Regions from separate parts of the Bacillus sp. Brlt_9 genome, predicted to be linked through region 1. Evidence: riboswitches for the same ligand, from Rfam matches in the RefSeq annotation. Region 1 holds a riboswitch; the other holds the start of a gene.
The links. Region 1 has a riboswitch for FMN ahead of VF726_RS01830 (ECF transporter S component). Riboswitches for the same ligand answer to the same signal wherever they lie in the genome.
Positions count from the first base shown of each region.

Region 1 (9,498 bases):
AAAAGCACTTGTACATATTACTAGCTGCAGCTGGTCATTCATAAACTGCTGTTGAATTAACATACGCTCTTCATGTTCCATCCCACCATGATAGAAAGCGACACCAGTCACGCCTTTTCCTCTTAAATATTCCGTTAAACGTTCTGTCCACGCTCTGCTTGAACAATATACGATCCCTGGCCCTTCTAAATACATCACCTGGTCCAAAAGCGCTTCTTTCTTCTCTTCAATCGTCTCTACAAATTGTACTTCCATTGCAATATTTGGACGATCAATAGAGTATACATGCTGCGTCACATTCTTCAAATCTAGACTCTCTGCTATATCACGAAGTACATCTTTCGTCGCCGTTGCCGTTAATGCTAGCACCGTAGGAGACCCGATATTTTCAATGACTACATTTAGTTTTTTATAATCTGGTCTAAAATCATATCCCCATTGCGAAATACAATGGGCCTCATCCACAACAAATAGTGAAATATGAATTTTCTTCAATTCTCTTATTAACAATTCCGACTGTAACATCTCTGGCGAAACAAAAATAAATTTATATGAAGCTAATTTTTTCATCGCTTCTCTTTTTTCATGTAATGTCCGAAAACTATTAAATGCTATCACTCGGTTTTTCACAACATATTTTAATTGTGTAACTTGATCTTCCATCAAAGATAATAATGGTGATACAACAAGTACTGTTCCTTCTTGCATTAGCCCGGGAAATTGATAGCACATTGACTTCCCTCTCCCGGTCGGAAGCATCGCTATAACATCTTTTCCTTCCAATAAATCTGTAATTACCCCTTTTTGACCTGGACGAAATTCAGAATATCCAAACCACCTATATAAATATTCCTCAAGTTTCATTTATACCCTCCATCCGCGCCAATACAAGACGAACTTCAAAATAAGAAATATCCTCTCCAACCGCTTGTTTCAACTCACGCAACTTACGTGTTTGTAATGTATCAATTACTTTTGTTACTTTATCTATCTTGTCTTTTTGCATAAACATCTCGATAGAAAAATCTCTTTCTCGCAAAGCAATTTCAACAAAATGATCTTCTATCGTTGCAACTTTTAAATTTCTAATTGTCGCTATTTCTTCTAAAGAGCGCCCTTGCCTCCAAAAATTATATGTTTTTTTCGTTGATAAACTAAATAATTCAGCTCTCTCATTTGGATAAGAGATAATTTCAGCTAATAATGGAAATTCATTTTCTTTATCTCGAACTTCTTGTATAAGGAAATGAATTGTACCCCAAAATAAAAAGTACACCCTGAATATATCTTGTTTCGTAATTTCCGCTAACTGCTGCAATGTACAACCGATACGTTCATATCCTGTTAATCTATATGTTACAATCGTCGCTTCTACCACATCACATTTACCTAAAAGATTATGTATTTCTTTCCATAATCTTTTCGCCAATTCACTTCGCCTATACGGCATACTTGTTAAAAAGCGTTTCACCCACACCATTATTTCTGTATCTTGTTGAATAGGAATAAACTTCGTATTATTCTGTTGTAAATTAGATATAGTTTGAATAGTTAAAGATAATCTTTTCCAAAATGTTTCACCTAATTCACCGTAGTGCAAACCATGTAAATGCGCTGGAAAAGCATACCCTTCCTCCCATGTATGTAACTGCATTTTACCTTTAGGTGTTAACAAATATGTATTTTCATGTATCTCTTGAATCCAATCCGCTTGCAATAACTTTGCAACTTCACGATCATATTCAATTCTATTTAACGATTTATATATTCCAAACAAAAAAGAAATTCGGAACATATTTCCATCTTGTAACGTTTGCGAAGAACGTTTTCCCTTTAGTAAATAATAAATAGAAGAAACGGTTCTTTCACCATTCAATTGTTTTAAACAATACAATAAAGTATATTGTAGTTGCATTACCGCTTCCACCTTTCAGTTTAATTTAATTGCTTTTTAGTATGATTACACCGTCTACCGTTACTCATCAAACTTATCATACCGGCAACATATACTTGTATATAGTCTATTGTACCAAACGAAATAACATTTACGTATTTTGAAAATCTTATGACATAATGCAAAAATTAGTTGACACTCTAATTGATAAGCATTATCATTATAATTTTATGTTGAAAAGTTTTAAAAACCGTTTTACAATAAGGTTATAATTTTTATGGCGAGCTTTTCACATACATATTATCAGGAGGGAAAAAAGATGGCAAAATATACAATCGTTGATAAAGATACTTGTATCGCATGTGGTGCTTGTGGCGCTGCTGCACCAGACATTTATGACTATGATGATGAAGGTATTGCATTCGTAACATTAGACGATAACCAAGGTATCGTTGAAATTCCAGATGTATTACTTGAAGATATGATGGATGCATTCGAAGGTTGTCCAACTGACTCAATCAAAGTTGCTGACGAAACATTCGACGGCGATGCTTTAAAATTCGAATAGTCTTTTATTAACTTCAAAAAATACCCCTCATTCATTTGAGGGGTATTTTTTGTTTTCCATTTTCATTCTCCTTAATAAAAAAACATTAGTAGTTCCATACTACTAATGTTTTTTTATTTTACTTTTATGCATTTTTCATTTTTGCAAACACCCATACTTTCAGGCGTGAGAATAACGCTACAAATACAATTGTCACAACAATTCCTTTAATTAAATTAAACGGTAAGATTGCCGTTACAACCGTCGTTCTTATAGCTTCGCTAGACATAGCTGGTGAATTTAAAAACCAAGTGTAAGCTGGGAATATGATGATGTAATTTAATACACTCATAATGAGCGCCATTGTAATTGTCCCTAGCATTAATCCTGTCGTTAAACTTTTAACAGTACGATACTTTCTAAATAAGAAAGCTGCTGGTCCAATAAATAAACATCCTGCAATAAAGTTAGCAATTTCTCCAACTGGTACTCCCGTTAAACTCCCTTGAATCCCGTAATGTAAAATGTTCTTTATCGCCTCTACAATTATCCCCGCAACTGGCCCGAAAATAATCGCAGCAATTAGAGCTGGTACATCACTAAAATCAATTTTTAAAAATGGCGGAAGCCCTGGGAACGGGAAGTCCAACATCATCAGTAAATATGCAATACTACTTAGCATCGCTACACTCACCATCTGCACTACACTGTTTTTTTGTTTCATCTTTCTCTCTCCTTTTCCATCGATCATCTCATGGAAAGTGGAAAGGTTCTGCTATGCCTACTTTTTCATAGAACGAAAAAACCCTTTGTGTTTTACACAAAGGGAGAATTTAAGGCACATCAAACAGACGTTCAAATACCTATCTTTTTTGAACGCTTGAACCTCCATCTTCTCCCATCCAGACTATACTGTCGGCTTTGGAATCACACCAAATCCTGCCTTAACGGCTCGCGGGCTTAGAACAAAATCACATATAGTTCATCACCGCCGGTCGGGATTTTCACCCTGCCCCGAAGATAGACCGATATTCTATTTTCCATTTCATTATACAACAACATGATCGTATTGTGAACAAAAAAAGCGTAACTTATTAAAAATAAGTTATTAATTTTATACAATCGGAACGATTCATTATATTTTACAATACACTCCATATTTTTTAGTATTCGGCATTTCTCCTATGAATCCCCTAGTCATATATAATTAAAAGTGATAAGATGTTGAATTGTTAAGATAAGAACATTTTCTGGATTATGGAGGAAATGTCATGAAGAAAGAAAAAAGACACTCTATTCGAGAAGCAATGAAAAAAAACTTACGAAAAGAATACTTTTACTTAAAAAAAGAATTACTTTTCTACTGTCCGATTGATTTAGGCACATTCTCAAGCGAGACATACTATGCTGCTTTCGATGAGGATGGCATCAGTATTTATCAGTATGATAAAAAAACAGAAAGTAAATTAAAATTATGTGAGCGTCATCCGTGGAAGAGTTGGAATAAAGTGAAGGTGGATCATTATTTAACAACTTCTCAATTTATTTTCCAAGGGGAGCGAAACTGGATATTATCCCTTTTCCAAAAAGGAAAAGAAGCTCAAAAAATAATCGAAGAGCATACCTCTTTACAAACTGAAGTTGTTTCCCGCTCTTTCTTAAAAAAACTTCCAGGTTTTCGTTCTAATACACCATTGAATAAATACATCGGCAGCATTTGTTACACTGCACTTATTGCATTTTTATTAAAATGGATGATTCCATTTCAAGGACCACAAATCGCCCTGTATTCCATTTCAATCGGTTGTATGCTTCTTGGTTTACTTTGTTTGACAATCGGTTTAATTGAACCGACTATTGTACTGTTTCGAACAAATGAAAAAACAAGAACGAAAGTATTTTACTTATATAGCTACTTAGCTATTTCTGGATTTATATGTGTCTTTATTTTTTGGTAAAAAAAGAGCTAGTTGTGAACTAGCTCTTTTTTACTTTACATATAATTGTTGATTTGGATAAATAAGCTCTTGCTGCAGTCCGTTTTTTTCTTTAATTTCCTTAACTGACATACTAAATTTCCGTGCAATACTAACTAAAGTGTCCCCTTTTTGGACGACATATAACGATGAAGAAACGACTTCATTTCTTTGTTCATTTAAAACAAGCAACGGATTCATCGCATTCTTTTTCGCCATCGTCCATCTTCCTTGATGAACTTCTAAATGTAAGTGCGCACCTCGCGATTCTCCTGTATTTCCTACTTCTCCAATTATTTTTCCTTTTGAAATATAATCCCCTTGAACTACATATCTCTTATTTAAATGTGCATATACAGCCTCATATTCTCCATGTTTAATAAACACAACGTTTCCGTAACTACTGGAATAATAAGACTTTGTTACCCTACCTTCTTGAATAGCTGCCACAGGTGCGCCAATTGGTGCCGCTATATCTATACCGTAGTGTTTTCCATGCCTTGTCCCAAAATAATCACTTATCTTTCCCTCAACAGGCCATGTCCATTGATTTTCCTCTGCGTACACATGTAATTGAGATAAAAACAATACTGTCAATAACATGACGCCACATTTTAACACTTTCATATACATCCTCCGTTTTCTAATTACCACCATACCTTCTCTATTTTGGTATATTACAGAAAAAAGTATACAAAAAAAGAAAGTGGATCACTCCACTTCCTTCTCATTTTTATCACGGAAAACGATTGCACTACGATTATACTCTACATCTTTTACTTGTAATCGAGCATTTATCACTCTAGCTACTGCAAATAAATAATCAGATAATCTATTTACATACTTTAGAACAACTTTATTGATTTCCCCTTCTTTTTGTAAAGTCACTATACACCGCTCCGCTCGCCTTACAACCGTACGTGCCATATGAATAGCAGCAGCCGGCTCGCTTCCACCTGGTAAAATAAAGCGCTCTAGCGGCGGTGCTTCTTCTATATACGAATCAATCCTTCTTTCTAAGCTTTCGACCATTTCAATCGTCACTTTATAAGGGATTTTCCCTGCTACTATCGCCAAGTCTCCCCCGCAATCAAATAGTTCATGTTGAATATTTTCAAGTTCATTGTAAATATCTCCGAAAGACCCGCCTTGTAGCTTCGTCATCGCATATCCAATATAAGAATTCGCCTCATCTATCGTGCCATATGCTTCAACTCGGATATCATCTTTATCCACTCTGCCGCCTATTACACTTGTTTTCCCTTTATCTCCTGTTTTTGTGTATAATTTCATCGCTTTACGACACCCCTCTTATTATTCTTCATTCGACTAAGATAGAAAAAAGTTCTACTATTATTTATTTAATTGATTTACAAAAAAATAAAAACAGTAGAACTTTATTCATTATCAACTTTAAAAACACATATCTAAATTATACGATTCGGTAAATATACAGAGAATGTAGTTCCCTCTCCAACAACACTTGAAACAGCAATTTTCCCCTCATGGCCTTGCACAATATTTTTTGCAATCGCAAGCCCGAGTCCTGTTCCACCTTTTTTCCCACGTGTTCTTGCTTTATCAGCTTTATAGAAACGATCAAATAAAAATGGAATATCTTCCTCGGGAATACCAGCACCCGAATCTTGCACTTCAAAAATAAGTCCATTATTTTTCGTATCAATTACAAGCGTTACATGCCCACCTGCATTCGTATGACGAATTGCGTTATCAATTAAATTCGTCAATACTTGTTCCATACGATCTGCATCAAACGGGTATTGCTCAATTGGATTTTGGAAATCAACCGTTAATTCGACTTCTTTATCCTTTGCAATCCCTTGGAATTTTCGACCTATTTTTTCAACGAAAGGATGAATATCTACTTCACCGATATGTAACTCTACATTACCACTTTCCATACGCGCTAAATCTAACAATTCATTTACAAGTTTACCTAAACGGACGGATTCATCATAAATAATTTGAACAAACTCATTAATTTCTTCTTTCGTTTGCACAATATCATCTAAAATTGCTTCACTGTATCCTTGAAGCATTACCATCGGTGTACGAAGTTCATGTGATACGTTCGCAATAAAGTCTTGACGCATCTTCTCGAGACGACGTTCTTCCGTCATATCACGCAATACCGCTACAGCACCACGAATTTTCGTTTGGTTGTAAAGCGGCGTCATAAGAACTACGTAGTTGCCTTTTTGTAAATTAATTTCAACTACTTGTTGTTGTTCGCTTTCTACAACGAGATGGAATAGTTCAACAAGTTCAGAAGGTAGCTTTTTACTTAATTCTACTTCTTTTTCTTCTTGCCAAACTTGTAAGAAATGTTCAGCCGGCGGATTGATTACAACAACTTCGCCTTCTTGATTTAACGTAATAACCCCATCTGCCATACTACTTAAAATACTAGCTAACTGTTCTTTCTCTTGCTGCAGGGCATTCATATTAAACTTCAACTGTTTCCCCATTTGATTTAAGGCCGTTGCAAGCTCACCAATCTCGTCCTGAGATACCATAGGAGCTTTCGCATCAAACTTCCCACGTGACACCTCAAAAGCAACCTCACGCATTTTACGAAGTGGTGCTGTAATTCGAGTAGATAAGAAGAATGCAAAGAAAGTTGTTAATATAATCGCAATCCCTGCTGATAAGAATATAAAATCAGTCGTTCTTTCCATACCTTGTATCGGCACTTGCAGTGATTCATATACGAACACTGCACTTTGATTTTTTGACTGTACCGGTTTTCCGACAATCATAATATCATTTTCAGTGTTTTTATTCTTTCTACTATTAGAAGCTTTTCTAATGTTATTTTTAATTTCTTTTTTGTCTGTAAAAACAGCCGCTAATTCTTTATCTTCTTTCAAATCATCCATTGTAAGAGTGACTAATCCTTCTTGTTTCGGCGAAGAAGATATTTCTTTACCATCTTCTACAATAATGATTCTTGAAAGTGGATCAGAGAATTTGTACGCGATATTCTCAATCGTTTTTACATCGGCACCTTCTTCAATTAGTTCTGAAACACTTGTTGCAACTTTTTGAAGTCTAGTTTCACTCATATCAACATAATATGTTCTAAAAAACTGTGAAAGTAAAATTGCAACAAATCCAAGCACAAACGAAACGAGAAGTAATATGGTCATCCATAACTTCCCTACTACACTTCTCCAAAGCATCAGTCGTTCACAACCTCAAATTTGTAACCTACGCCCCAAACAGTAACAATCATCTTCGCAGCGTCTGGTGATTTTTTGCTTAACTTCTCACGTAAACGCTTTACATGCGTATCAACTGTACGTAAATCTCCGAAGAATTCATATTGCCATACTTCTTTTAACAATTGCTCACGATCAAACACTTTATCAGGCGCTTTCGCTAAGAATAATAGTAATTCGTACTCTTTCGGTGTTAAGTTCACTTCATTACCATCTGCTGTAACACGGTGTGCATCATTATCAATTGTTAAATGAGGGAACACAGTAACATCTTTTGTCGTTGTATCTTGTGTAAAGAATGTTGTTGGTACAGAACGGCGTAAGACCGCTTTCACACGAAGCACTACTTCACGTGGGCTAAATGGTTTCACAATATAATCATCTGTGCCTACCTCAAACCCTTGTACTCGGTTTACTTCTTCACCCTTTGCTGTCAACATAATAATTGGTGTCGCCTTCTTCTCACGAACCCCTTTACACACTTCAATACCATCTTTACCAGGCATCATAAGATCTAATAGGATTAAATCATAATCATTTTGCAGTGCCATTTCTAAAGCTGTATCACCATTGTCTGCTTCATCAATTGTGTATTGTTCTCTCTCTAAATACATTTTCAACAAACGACGAATACGATCCTCATCGTCTACAATTAAAATTCTTGATTCATTTTCCATTTTTACCCGTTGCGTACTTTTACCACAACGGTTCACACCTACCCTTCTACACTATTATGTTGCGCTATTCTCGTTTATTTAAGCAATCTTCTAAATGTTTCACTTCCCATATTATGCTTCACAAGAATAATAAAGTTTGTTCAATTTTTTTCCAAAACTATGTATTTTTTTTGAACAGTATATAATGTCCTCGACATCATTTTACAAAATCAACCGCTACTTTGTCATGTTTTTCTCAAAAAAGAAGAAAAGTTGACAAAAATAAAATAGGAAAGTGACATACACTCTCCTATTTTATTTCTCTATGCGTATGAATGTAAACCCGCGATAATTAAGTTTACTACAATAAAGTTAAACATAATGATTGCAAAACCAATTACCGCTAACCACGCTGACTTCTCTCCGTGCCATCCTTTTGATAAACGTAAATGTAATACCGCAGCATAAAAGAGCCAAGTAATAAGCGCCCAAACTTCTTTCGGATCCCAGCCCCAAAAACGTGTCCACGCTATTTGAGCCCAAATCATGGCAAAAATCAATGCACCTAATGTGAAAACTGGGAATCCAATTGCAATAGATCGATATCCTATTTCATCTAACAAATCACTATTCGTATTTTTCACTAACGGCTGAAGTGCCGCTGATACTCGTTTACGTAAAATTAGCCTTAATACGATATACAGTAACGTTCCGACTAACACAGACCAAATTACAGTATTTAATTTTTTTGCATTTACAATCGCTGGAACTTCAACTGTCGGTTCTAATTTATTTTCTGTCAGTAACTTCCCTTCATGTGGTCCAACTAAAGCGGGAAGGTTGTACTTCATTTCCACTTGTTGTTCATTTTTATCAATCCATTGAAACTTCGCTTCATATTTCATACTAGAAAATACCGTTGTTACTCCAATAAATCCAACTGTACAAACAAGTGTGAACACGACCGTTTCTAACCAAAATGTACGTTTACTTCTCGTTGATTGATCTACATTTTTCAATAAATACATAACACCCGTTATAAAACTAATTGCTAAAATTGCTTGTCCTGCAGCTGCAGTCGTCACGTGAATATGTAACCAATTACTTTTTAAAGATGGAATAAGCGGAGATATTTCCCTCGGAAACATACTTGCATAGGCAATTAATAAAAGCGCAACTGGTA
Region 1 covers NZ_JAYJLO010000001.1:333,607-343,104, reverse strand. The annotation lists gene VF726_RS01845 (RecQ family ATP-dependent DNA helicase) at 1-864, opposite strand, end outside; gene VF726_RS01840 (helix-turn-helix domain-containing protein) at 854-1,915, opposite strand; gene VF726_RS01835 (ferredoxin) at 2,214-2,462, shown strand; gene VF726_RS01830 (ECF transporter S component) at 2,587-3,165, opposite strand; FMN riboswitch at 3,328-3,467, opposite strand; gene VF726_RS01825 (hypothetical protein) at 3,713-4,399, shown strand; gene VF726_RS01820 (peptidoglycan DD-metalloendopeptidase family protein) at 4,430-5,044, opposite strand; gene VF726_RS01815 (cob(I)yrinic acid a,c-diamide adenosyltransferase) at 5,129-5,710, opposite strand; gene resE (sensor histidine kinase ResE) at 5,845-7,620, opposite strand; gene resD (DNA-binding response regulator ResD) at 7,620-8,336, opposite strand; gene resC (cytochrome c biogenesis protein ResC) at 8,639-9,498, opposite strand, start outside.

Region 2 (9,498 bases), on a different contig from region 1:
ATTCTGTCATCAGAGAGCGCAACAAATCCGGGCAACTCTTCTAACTGATGCCCCTTACCACGTGAAACCATCAATGAACTCCCCCAGTTCTCACACATGAACATTCGGATTGTTTCTTTCATCGATGGCGTAATTTTTTGTATATACACCATTTCCTATTTCTCCCCTTTTCTATCATTGTGATACAATGTAAGTGTATCACATGTAACGGTATTTGGAGGATGAGGTAAAGTATGAAACGTTTTTTTGCAGCATTGTTTACTATACTAGGTGCAATAACTGCCCTTGGGATTTTCTTTACAAATAAAGTGATGTACTTAAAGAAAAAAACAGAGGAAGAAGTACTCGAAAGAGAAACGAAAAAACATTTTCGTATAGAAGATTTTGATGCTCTTCATAAAGAAGAAATTCATATTCCTTCGCAATTCGGATATGATCTTCATGGATATTACATTCCTGCTGGCCATTCCAACAAATTTATGGTTTTCTGTCACGGTGTAACTGTAAATAAAATGAACTCTGTAAAATATGCAAGGTTATTTTTAAACAGAGGGTATAATGTCGTTATTTACGATCATCGTCGTCATGGTAAAACTGGCGGAAAAACAACAAGCTATGGATACTATGAAAAACATGATTTAAAATCCGTAGTTGACTGGCTAAAAAGTCGTTTTGGAACAAATATAACACTCGGTATTCATGGTGAATCTATGGGAGCTGCAACACTTCTTCAATACGCAGGACTTGTAGAAGATGGTGCTGATTTCTATATTGCAGATTGTCCTTTCTCTGATTTCTACGGGCAATTACAACACCGTTTAAAGGTTGAATTCCATTTACCTAAATGGCCTTTATTACCTTTAGCAAATGCTTTTTTGAAAGTGCGTGACGGTTATACGATTCGTGAAGTTTCACCAATCGATTGTATAAAAAACATTAACAATCCCGTCCTCTTTATTCATAGTAAAGATGATGATTATATTTTAGCTGATATGACGAAAGCACTATATGAAGCAAAAGAAAACAATAAACAACTTTATATTGCAGAACACGGCGCACACGCTTGCTCTTATAACGAAAATAAAGAAGAGTACGAAGCAGCCGTTGATCAATTTTTAAACTCATATGTAAAAGAAACAAAAAACAGGCTTGCATAAGCCTGTTTTTTTATTGCGCTAAAACGTCTGTAACTTGTTCCATATTTTCAGAAATCCATTGCATTGCATCATCTAACGTTGGAAATTCTGTCGTTTGAAATGTCACCTCATCTTGAAGTAACCAAACATCCTTTGACTCTTGTCCTACACCTGCAATGGACCAGTGTAACAAACTATATGGATGATTATCATTCAAAAATGATGCCCACGTGCGCTCATTTGCAATATTTCGTAATGTACGTAATTGTTTATCCATCTTTCTTCACCTTACTCTAGTCAGTTATAAAAAACATTATAACACTCTCTTCTCTCCCAAAGAAAGTGCTCATTTGATATTGTCAAGTACTTCTCTTGATTATATGATGAAATTAAGCGTTTGGGAAGGAGGGATAGCTTTGGCTAAAGTACAAATTAAAGTAAATGATAATGGCTCTTTTCGCGTTACAGGGGACGTGGAATTAGTTGATTCACAAGGGAATGTATTCCCAGCAAAACCGGCATTTTCTTTATGCCGTTGTGGTTTATCAAAAAATATGCCTTATTGCGATGCTTCGCATAAAGGTAAATTCGAATCTGTTGTTAGAGCACCAGAAGCAGAATAATTTCACATGTGACATGCACATTTTTTTGTGCATGTTTTTCTTTTTTACAACTCCGCTATACCCCTTCTCCTTACAACATTTCTCATACTTTTGTCTCCATGCCAGACCACCCATATTTTCACACAATTCTTCACATTCGAATATTTTTCACTAGCCTTTTTTCTTTTTTGTGCTATAATTTGAGCAAACAACATCCTTCGGGGTCGGGTGAAATTCCCAACCGGCGGTGATGAAGTGCAAACTTCTAAGTCCGTGACCCGTTTTCAACTCGAAAACGGTGGATCTAGTGAAACTCTAGGGCCGACAGTATAGTCTGGATGGGAGAAGGATATGTTTTCTAGTAATTTTATATAGCGAATACACTTTTATTTCAGTATGCATATTTTTATAGATTCAATTCAAATCTATATATGTGTTTTATTTTGTATACTTTTCTTTCTATACTGAAATAAAAAGAGACGACTAGCGCTTGAAAAATTTGATATTTTGCTAGGTTTTTTCCTTATGCCCAAATATCAATCATCGTTAGGTTTCTTTCCTGTACTTTCGTATTCGAACTATATTTCTAGAAATCACGTCTCCCAAACCTCAAGGATATTAAATCCTTGAGGTTTTTTGATTTTTTCAGGAGAGGTGAAGAGAATGACAGATCAAGAATATATGAGGATTGCCCTGCAGTTAGCAGAAGGAACTTCCGGACAAACAAGTCCAAATCCTATGGTTGGTGCTGTTGTTGTAAAAGACGGAAACATCGTCGGTATGGGAGCTCATTTACGTGCTGGTGAAGAACACGCAGAAGTTCATGCTCTTCATATAGCTGGTGAAAAAGCAAAAGGAGCTACCGTGTATGTAACACTTGAACCGTGTAGCCATTTTGGAAAGACACCACCTTGCTGCGAATTGCTCATCAAAAAAGAAGTTAAACGCGTTGTAATTGCTACTCTTGATTGTAATCCGCTCGTTTCTGGTAATGGAAAAAGGAGATTAGAAGAAGCTGGCATCGAAGTAACGACTGGTGTTCTTGAAGCGGAAGCAGTTTTATTAAATCGCTACTTTTTTCACTACATGAAAACGAAACGTCCATTTGTAACAATAAAAACAGCAATGAGCTTAGATGGAAAAACAGCGACTGTCACTGGTGACAGTCAGTGGATTACAGGAGAAGAAGCACGAGCTGATGTTCACCAATATCGCCATACACATGATGCAATTCTCGTTGGAGTGAATACAGTTATAGCTGATAATCCGCATTTAACAACAAGAATTCCTAATGGGGGTAAACATCCTATACGCGTTATTTTAGATACCCATTTACGAACGCCACCATCTTCTCATGTCATAACAGATGGTTTAGCACCGACATGGATTTTTGTCGGTAAGGATGTAAATAAAGAGAAAATAGCTTCTTATGAATCTGAAAATATAGTGATATTCCAAATGAAAACGCAGCAAATTGAAATTGAGGACCTCCTTTTCTTGCTTGGAGAGAAGCAAATTCTTTCTCTATTCGTTGAAGGAGGACAATCGATTCATGCAAGTTTCTTACAAACAAAGTATTTCAATGAAATTGTAACTTATATAAGTCTCAAATTAATTGGTGGGAAAGATGCCCCTACTTTATTTGGCGGAAATGGTTTCACAACATTACAAGATGCACTTTCCTTGGAAATTCAAGAGATGAAACAAATTGGCGATGATATAAAAATTGTTGCGAATGCCCGAAGTGAGGTGACGGAATGTTTACAGGAATTGTAGAAGAATTAGGAACGATTGCAAATATGCAACAAAGCGGGGAAGCAATGAAGTTAACGATCCATGCAAATAAAATTTTATCCGATGTTCACTTAGGTGATAGTATCTCGGTTAACGGTATTTGCTTAACTGTAACGAATTTCACAACAAATTCATTTACGGTGGATGCAATGCCTGAAACGATGCAATCAACATCACTTCGCATGCTTAAACCGCACTGTAAAGTAAATTTAGAACGTGCAATGGCTGCAAACGGCCGATTCGGTGGACATTTCGTTTCAGGACATATTGATGGCATCGGAACGATAGTAAGCAAAAAACAACACTATAATGCCGTCTATTACAAAATAGCTATTGCTGATGAATTATTACGCTATTGTTTGCATAAAGGATCCGTTTCTGTTGATGGAACGAGTTTAACAATATTTGATATAGACGAATCTTCCATTACAATCTCACTCATCCCGCACACAGTAAGTGAATCTGTTATCGGAGAAAAAAATGCCGGTGACATCGTAAATATTGAGTGTGACATGATTGGTAAATATATCGAACGCTTTATTTCTAAACCTGTAAAACGAACAGGTTCAATGACCGAAAGCTTTTTACAAGAAAACGGATTTTTATAAGGGGGAAGCATGATGTTTCATCGTATTGAAGAAGCTCTAGAAGATTTAAAACAAGGGAAAGTCGTAATCGTATGTGATGATGAAAACCGTGAAAATGAAGGCGATTTTATCGCTTTAGCAGAGTATATTACACCAGAAACGATTAACTTTATGATTACACATGGGCGCGGCCTCGTTTGTGTACCGATTACGGAAGGGTACGCAGAACGTCTACAGTTAGAACCAATGGTAGCTCATAATACAGATTCGCATCATACTGCATTTACAGTGAGCATTGATCATGTTTCTACAACAACAGGGATTAGCGCGCACGAACGTGCAACTACGATACAAGAATTGTTAAACCCTGCATCAAAAGGTGCTGATTTCAATCGTCCTGGACATATCTTTCCATTAATTGCGAAAGAAGGCGGTGTCCTACGCCGTGCTGGTCATACAGAAGCTGCTGTCGATTTAGCACAGCTTTGCGGAGCAGAACCAGCTGGAGTCATTTGCGAAATTATTAATGAGGACGGTACGATGGCACGCGTACCTGATTTAATACAGTGTGCAAAACAATTTGATATAAAAATGATCACAATAGAAGATTTAATTGCTTATCGCCGCCACAATGAAACATTAGTGACGCGAGAAGTGGAAATTACATTACCTACAGATTTCGGTACTTTCCATGCAATTGGCTATTCTAATTCATTAGATACAAAAGAACATATCGCACTCGTAAAAGGTGATATTTCAACAGGAGAGCCTGTACTTGTTCGCGTTCATTCAGAGTGCTTAACAGGAGATGTATTTGGCTCGTGCCGCTGCGATTGCGGACCACAACTCCATGCTGCACTTGCTCAAATTGAGCGTGAAGGAAAAGGCGTTCTTCTTTATATGAGACAAGAAGGACGAGGCATTGGGCTCCTGAATAAGCTTCGCGCTTATAAGTTACAAGAAGAAGGCTTCGATACTGTAGAAGCAAATGAAAAGCTTGGCTTCCCTGCTGATTTGCGGGATTACGGTATTGGCGCTCAAATATTAAAAGATTTAGGTTTACAACATTTACGATTGTTAACGAATAATCCAAGAAAAATTGCTGGCTTACAAGGTTACGATTTAGAAGTAATCGAGCGCGTACCGTTGCAAATGCCAGCAAAAGAAGAGAATAAAACGTATTTACAAACGAAAGTAAACAAATTAGGACATTTACTAAACTTATAATTAAAGGAGAGATTTATTATGGTATTCGAAGGTCATTTAGTTGGTACAGGATTAAAAGTTGGGGTTGTTGTTGGACGCTTTAATGAATTTATTACAAGTAAGTTACTTGGCGGCGCTTTAGACGGATTAAAGCGTCACGGTGTAGAAGAAACTGATATCGATGTTGCTTGGGTTCCTGGCGCATTTGAAATTCCTTTAATCGCTAAAAAGATGGCGAATAGCGGGAAATATGATGCTGTTATTACGTTAGGCACTGTAATTCGCGGTGCTACAACACATTACGATTACGTTTGTAATGAAGTAGCAAAAGGTGTTGCCTCTTTATCACTCCAAACAGACATCCCAGTTATTTTCGGTGTATTGACGACAGAAACGATTGAGCAAGCGATTGAACGCGCGGGCACGAAAGCTGGTAATAAAGGCTATGAATCTGCCGTTGCTGCGATTGAAATGGCTCACTTATCAAAACAATGGGCATAAAAAATAAAAAGAGGCTGCGGCCTCTTTTTTATTTCTTTACTTTTTTCCGTACATCTTTTATTAATTCATCCATTGTTTTTCCTTCTGTTTGTATACGAAGCGTTTGTGCTGTTCTCCATACATTCTCTCTTTTCTTCGCTTCTTCTATAATAGTAATTTCTTTTCGTACTTCCTTTAAATCTTTTCCTTCTGTTTTCAATCCAAAATGTTCAGCTTTCGTTCGAAAATGTTGTTCAATTCGCTGTTGCATCTCTTTTTGTTCAGGATTTTCGGCGGCCTTAACTGGATCAGCACTTATCGCTTTTAGTAAAATTAGACAAGTCATAATCGCTAATATATATTTGTGCATGTAAAATCCTCCAACCCAATATAAATTACATATTTACTATGTACAATTGGTGCTTGGAAAATTCGTCCACCAAAATTCTTTTTTTCGCTCAAAAGCCAATGGTATCAAGCTTTCGCAACTATTTATTACATTTTATTTACAAAAAAAGCAAACTCTTTTACAAGTTTGCTTTTTTCTATCTTATAGTGCACATTCCTCAATCTCAAATCCTAAATCTTCAATCATCCCCCAGTCTGCAGTTGGTTCTTGTCCTGCTGTCGTTAAGTAGTCTCCAACAAAAATAGAGTTTGCTGCAAATAAACCCATTGGCTGTACAGAACGTAAATTGATTTCACGCCCTCCTGAAATACGAATTTCTTTCGTTGGGTTTACAAAGCGCATCATCGCCAGCACTTTTAAACATTCTACTGGAGTTAACTCCTTTTGTCCTTCAAGCGGCGTACCCTTTACAGCAACAAGGAAATTACATGGAATTGAATCTGCATCTATACGTTGTAATTCGAATGCAATTTCTGCACGCTCTTCTATTGTTTCTCCCATTCCGAATATTGCCCCAGAGCATGGTGAAATACCCGCTTGTTTCGCTTTTTGAACTGTATCAACACGATCGTCATACGTATGAGTGGAGCAAATGCTTTCGTAATTATTCGCATGTGTATTTAGGTTGTGATTATAACGATGTACACCTGCTTCTGCTAAACGTCCTGCTTGATCTTCATTTAAGAAACCTAAACAACAACAAATCTTCAAATCTGTCGTTTCACGAATCTCCTTCACCGCTCCAATTACGTGATTCACCTCTTTATCCGTCGGACGACGTCCAGATGCCACAATACAATATGTACCCGCTTTACGGCGAATTGCTTCATGCGCTCCTTCTACAATCTTTTCCTGCGTTAGCCATGCATATTTATCAATTGGTGCTTCTGAAATAATAGACTGTGAACAATATCCGCAATCTTCAGGACATAAGCCAGATTTCGTATTAATAATCATATTTAATTTTACTTTCTTACCAAAGTGATGATGGCGAATGATGTAAGCAGCATTCATAATTTCTAAAACTTCTGTATCATCAGCTTCTAATATCGCTATTGCATCCTCTTTCGTAATCATTTTCTCTTCTACTACGTCATATGCAATTTTTTTCCAATCCCTTTTTGTTTGTACTTGTTTCATTTCATCTCTTCCCCTCTTTTGTTATATGCATAAATAAAGCGTGATACGTCGCCATTATCCCTTCATTTTCCGTGAAGTCTCTTTCGTATATGCGAAGCATCGCACGAAGGAGTGAGGGACTTTGACAATATGATTCTTCATTACTATTGGTTGCTCCTACTTTTCGAATAGAATGTAGAAACTCCCTAACTTCTGTAAATCTCTCTATGTAACATGTTTCAGAAACATGTACATCCCCTGCTGTTCCTATCTCACAAATATGACGCAATTGATTTTTCGAATAAAAACGTTGCCCAATCGATGTTTCATTTTGTATATTCTTTTCTTCTTTCGCCCGCTGGAACGAAGCATGCAATTCTTGAAATGTTTCCTGTCCAAACGTCGAAAAGAGTAATATCCCATCTATAGATAAATGATGAAATAAATTTCTTATCACTTGTTTTAAATCATTTAGCCATTGAAATGTGGCATTTGAAATAATGACATCATACGTTTCTTCTAGTCGTAATCGTTCGATATCCTCACAGTAAAACGTTACATCTTTCACATTTTGTCTAGTTTTCGCAACTGCAATCATACTGTCAGCAAAATCAATAGCTGTAATATGCGCTTTCGGAAATAAGTTTGATAATTGCTCTGTAACATATCCTGTCCCGCATCCAAGTTCTAAAATACGTATCGATGCATTTGCACTATATCGCCGATTCAATGTAGAAAGTAATGAATGTGCCATCTTTTTTTGTACATTTGCATATTGATCATAGGATACAGCTGCCATGTTAAACCGTTTTTGTAGTAACGTTTTGTTGATCATGTCGTATCCCCTCTACAAATTGAATTATCTCATTTACACAATATTCGAAATTCGTTACGCATAATGCGTGTCCAGCCTCATTTACTACCTTGAGCGTTGCAGTCTCATTTTCAGCCATACTACGCGCTGCAGACAATGGACATATTACATCCTGCTCTCCGTGAATAAGTAGTATAGGTACTTTAACTTCTTTCAGTTCTTCTCTCATATCTGTTCCTATTAAATAATCTAAACCTAATTGTAAAGACTGAATACAATCACCTTTAAAGTGTTTTATTATATCTTCAAACCTTTTATTCTCTTTCAACTCATCTTTCGTAAACATATTTTCATAAAAACGCTTGAGCGTATCTTCTTTCTTTCTCGCTACATTCTTTTTCAGCCGTTCTACATGCAAAACATTCCATCCACTCGTATAGTCGCTCGTATTTGTAAATTTGGCAGTACCACCAATTAATACGATACCCTTTGCCTTAATCTTTTTATAAGCTTGAACTGCCGCTAACGCCCCTAGTGACCAACCAACTAGAATTACATTTTCATCCTTTGCTACCTCTATGATTCGCCCCGCGAATTCACTTTTTTCTTTCACATTACGCCAATTGATACATCGGAAAGAATATCCTTTAAAATACGGCAGAACTAAAGTCCAAACACTTTCTTCCATTCCCCACCCAGGAATAAAAATAATCTTTAGCTCTTTCATACTAAAAACCCCTCTTCTTTACCAATGCGTATAATATGCTGAATAGCCCAGTTCAAATCAGCTATTGTATGTTGGGACGTAACTGCAAAACGGATCCTTGAACTATTAACTGGAACCGTTGGTGGACGAATTGCAATTGCTGCAATACCTACCTCTTGCAATCTTTTACTAAACCGTAAAGCTGTTTCATTTGAACCGACTACAATCGGTACAATATGAGTTGAGCTATTCCCAATATCAAAACCAACTTCTCGTAAATGGTTTCTGAAATATGCCCCATTCTCTACAAGTCTCTCTCTTCTTTCATTATCTTCTTTCACAATTTCAATTGCTTTTTGCACTGCTCCCAATGTTCCTGGCGGTAATGCAGTAGTAAAAATAAAGCTTCTCATCATATTTTGTAAATACTCTATATAAATTGCATCGCCTGTCAAATACGCACCATAACACCCTAAAGCCTTGCTAAACGTCCCCATATGTATATCAATTTTTTGAGCAATATCTTTTTCTATATGGGAAAATCCTGCTCCATCCATTCCATATATTCCACTCGCATGTGCTTCATCAACTATAATGATTGCCCCGTATTTCTCTTTCATTTGCACTAGTTCTCTTAAATGTGCA
Region 2 covers NZ_JAYJLO010000002.1:713,842-723,339, reverse strand. The annotation lists gene VF726_RS10060 (GNAT family N-acetyltransferase) at 1-152, opposite strand, end outside; gene VF726_RS10055 (alpha/beta hydrolase) at 234-1,157, shown strand; gene VF726_RS10050 (DUF2552 family protein) at 1,168-1,413, opposite strand; gene VF726_RS10045 (CDGSH iron-sulfur domain-containing protein) at 1,553-1,759, shown strand; FMN riboswitch at 1,949-2,092, shown strand; gene ribD (bifunctional diaminohydroxyphosphoribosylaminopyrimidine deaminase/5-amino-6-(5-phosphoribosylamino)uracil reductase RibD) at 2,402-3,514, shown strand; gene ribE (riboflavin synthase) at 3,496-4,140, shown strand; gene ribBA (bifunctional 3,4-dihydroxy-2-butanone 4-phosphate synthase/GTP cyclohydrolase II) at 4,153-5,346, shown strand; gene ribH (6,7-dimethyl-8-ribityllumazine synthase) at 5,365-5,826, shown strand; gene VF726_RS10020 (hypothetical protein) at 5,855-6,175, opposite strand; gene bioB (biotin synthase) at 6,356-7,354, opposite strand; gene bioC (malonyl-ACP O-methyltransferase BioC) at 7,356-8,168, opposite strand; gene VF726_RS10005 (alpha/beta fold hydrolase) at 8,134-8,874, opposite strand; gene bioF (8-amino-7-oxononanoate synthase) at 8,871-9,498, opposite strand, start outside.
Region 2: another riboswitch for FMN. It lies ahead of ribD (bifunctional diaminohydroxyphosphoribosylaminopyrimidine deaminase/5-amino-6-(5-phosphoribosylamino)uracil reductase RibD); the one in region 1 lies ahead of VF726_RS01830 (ECF transporter S component).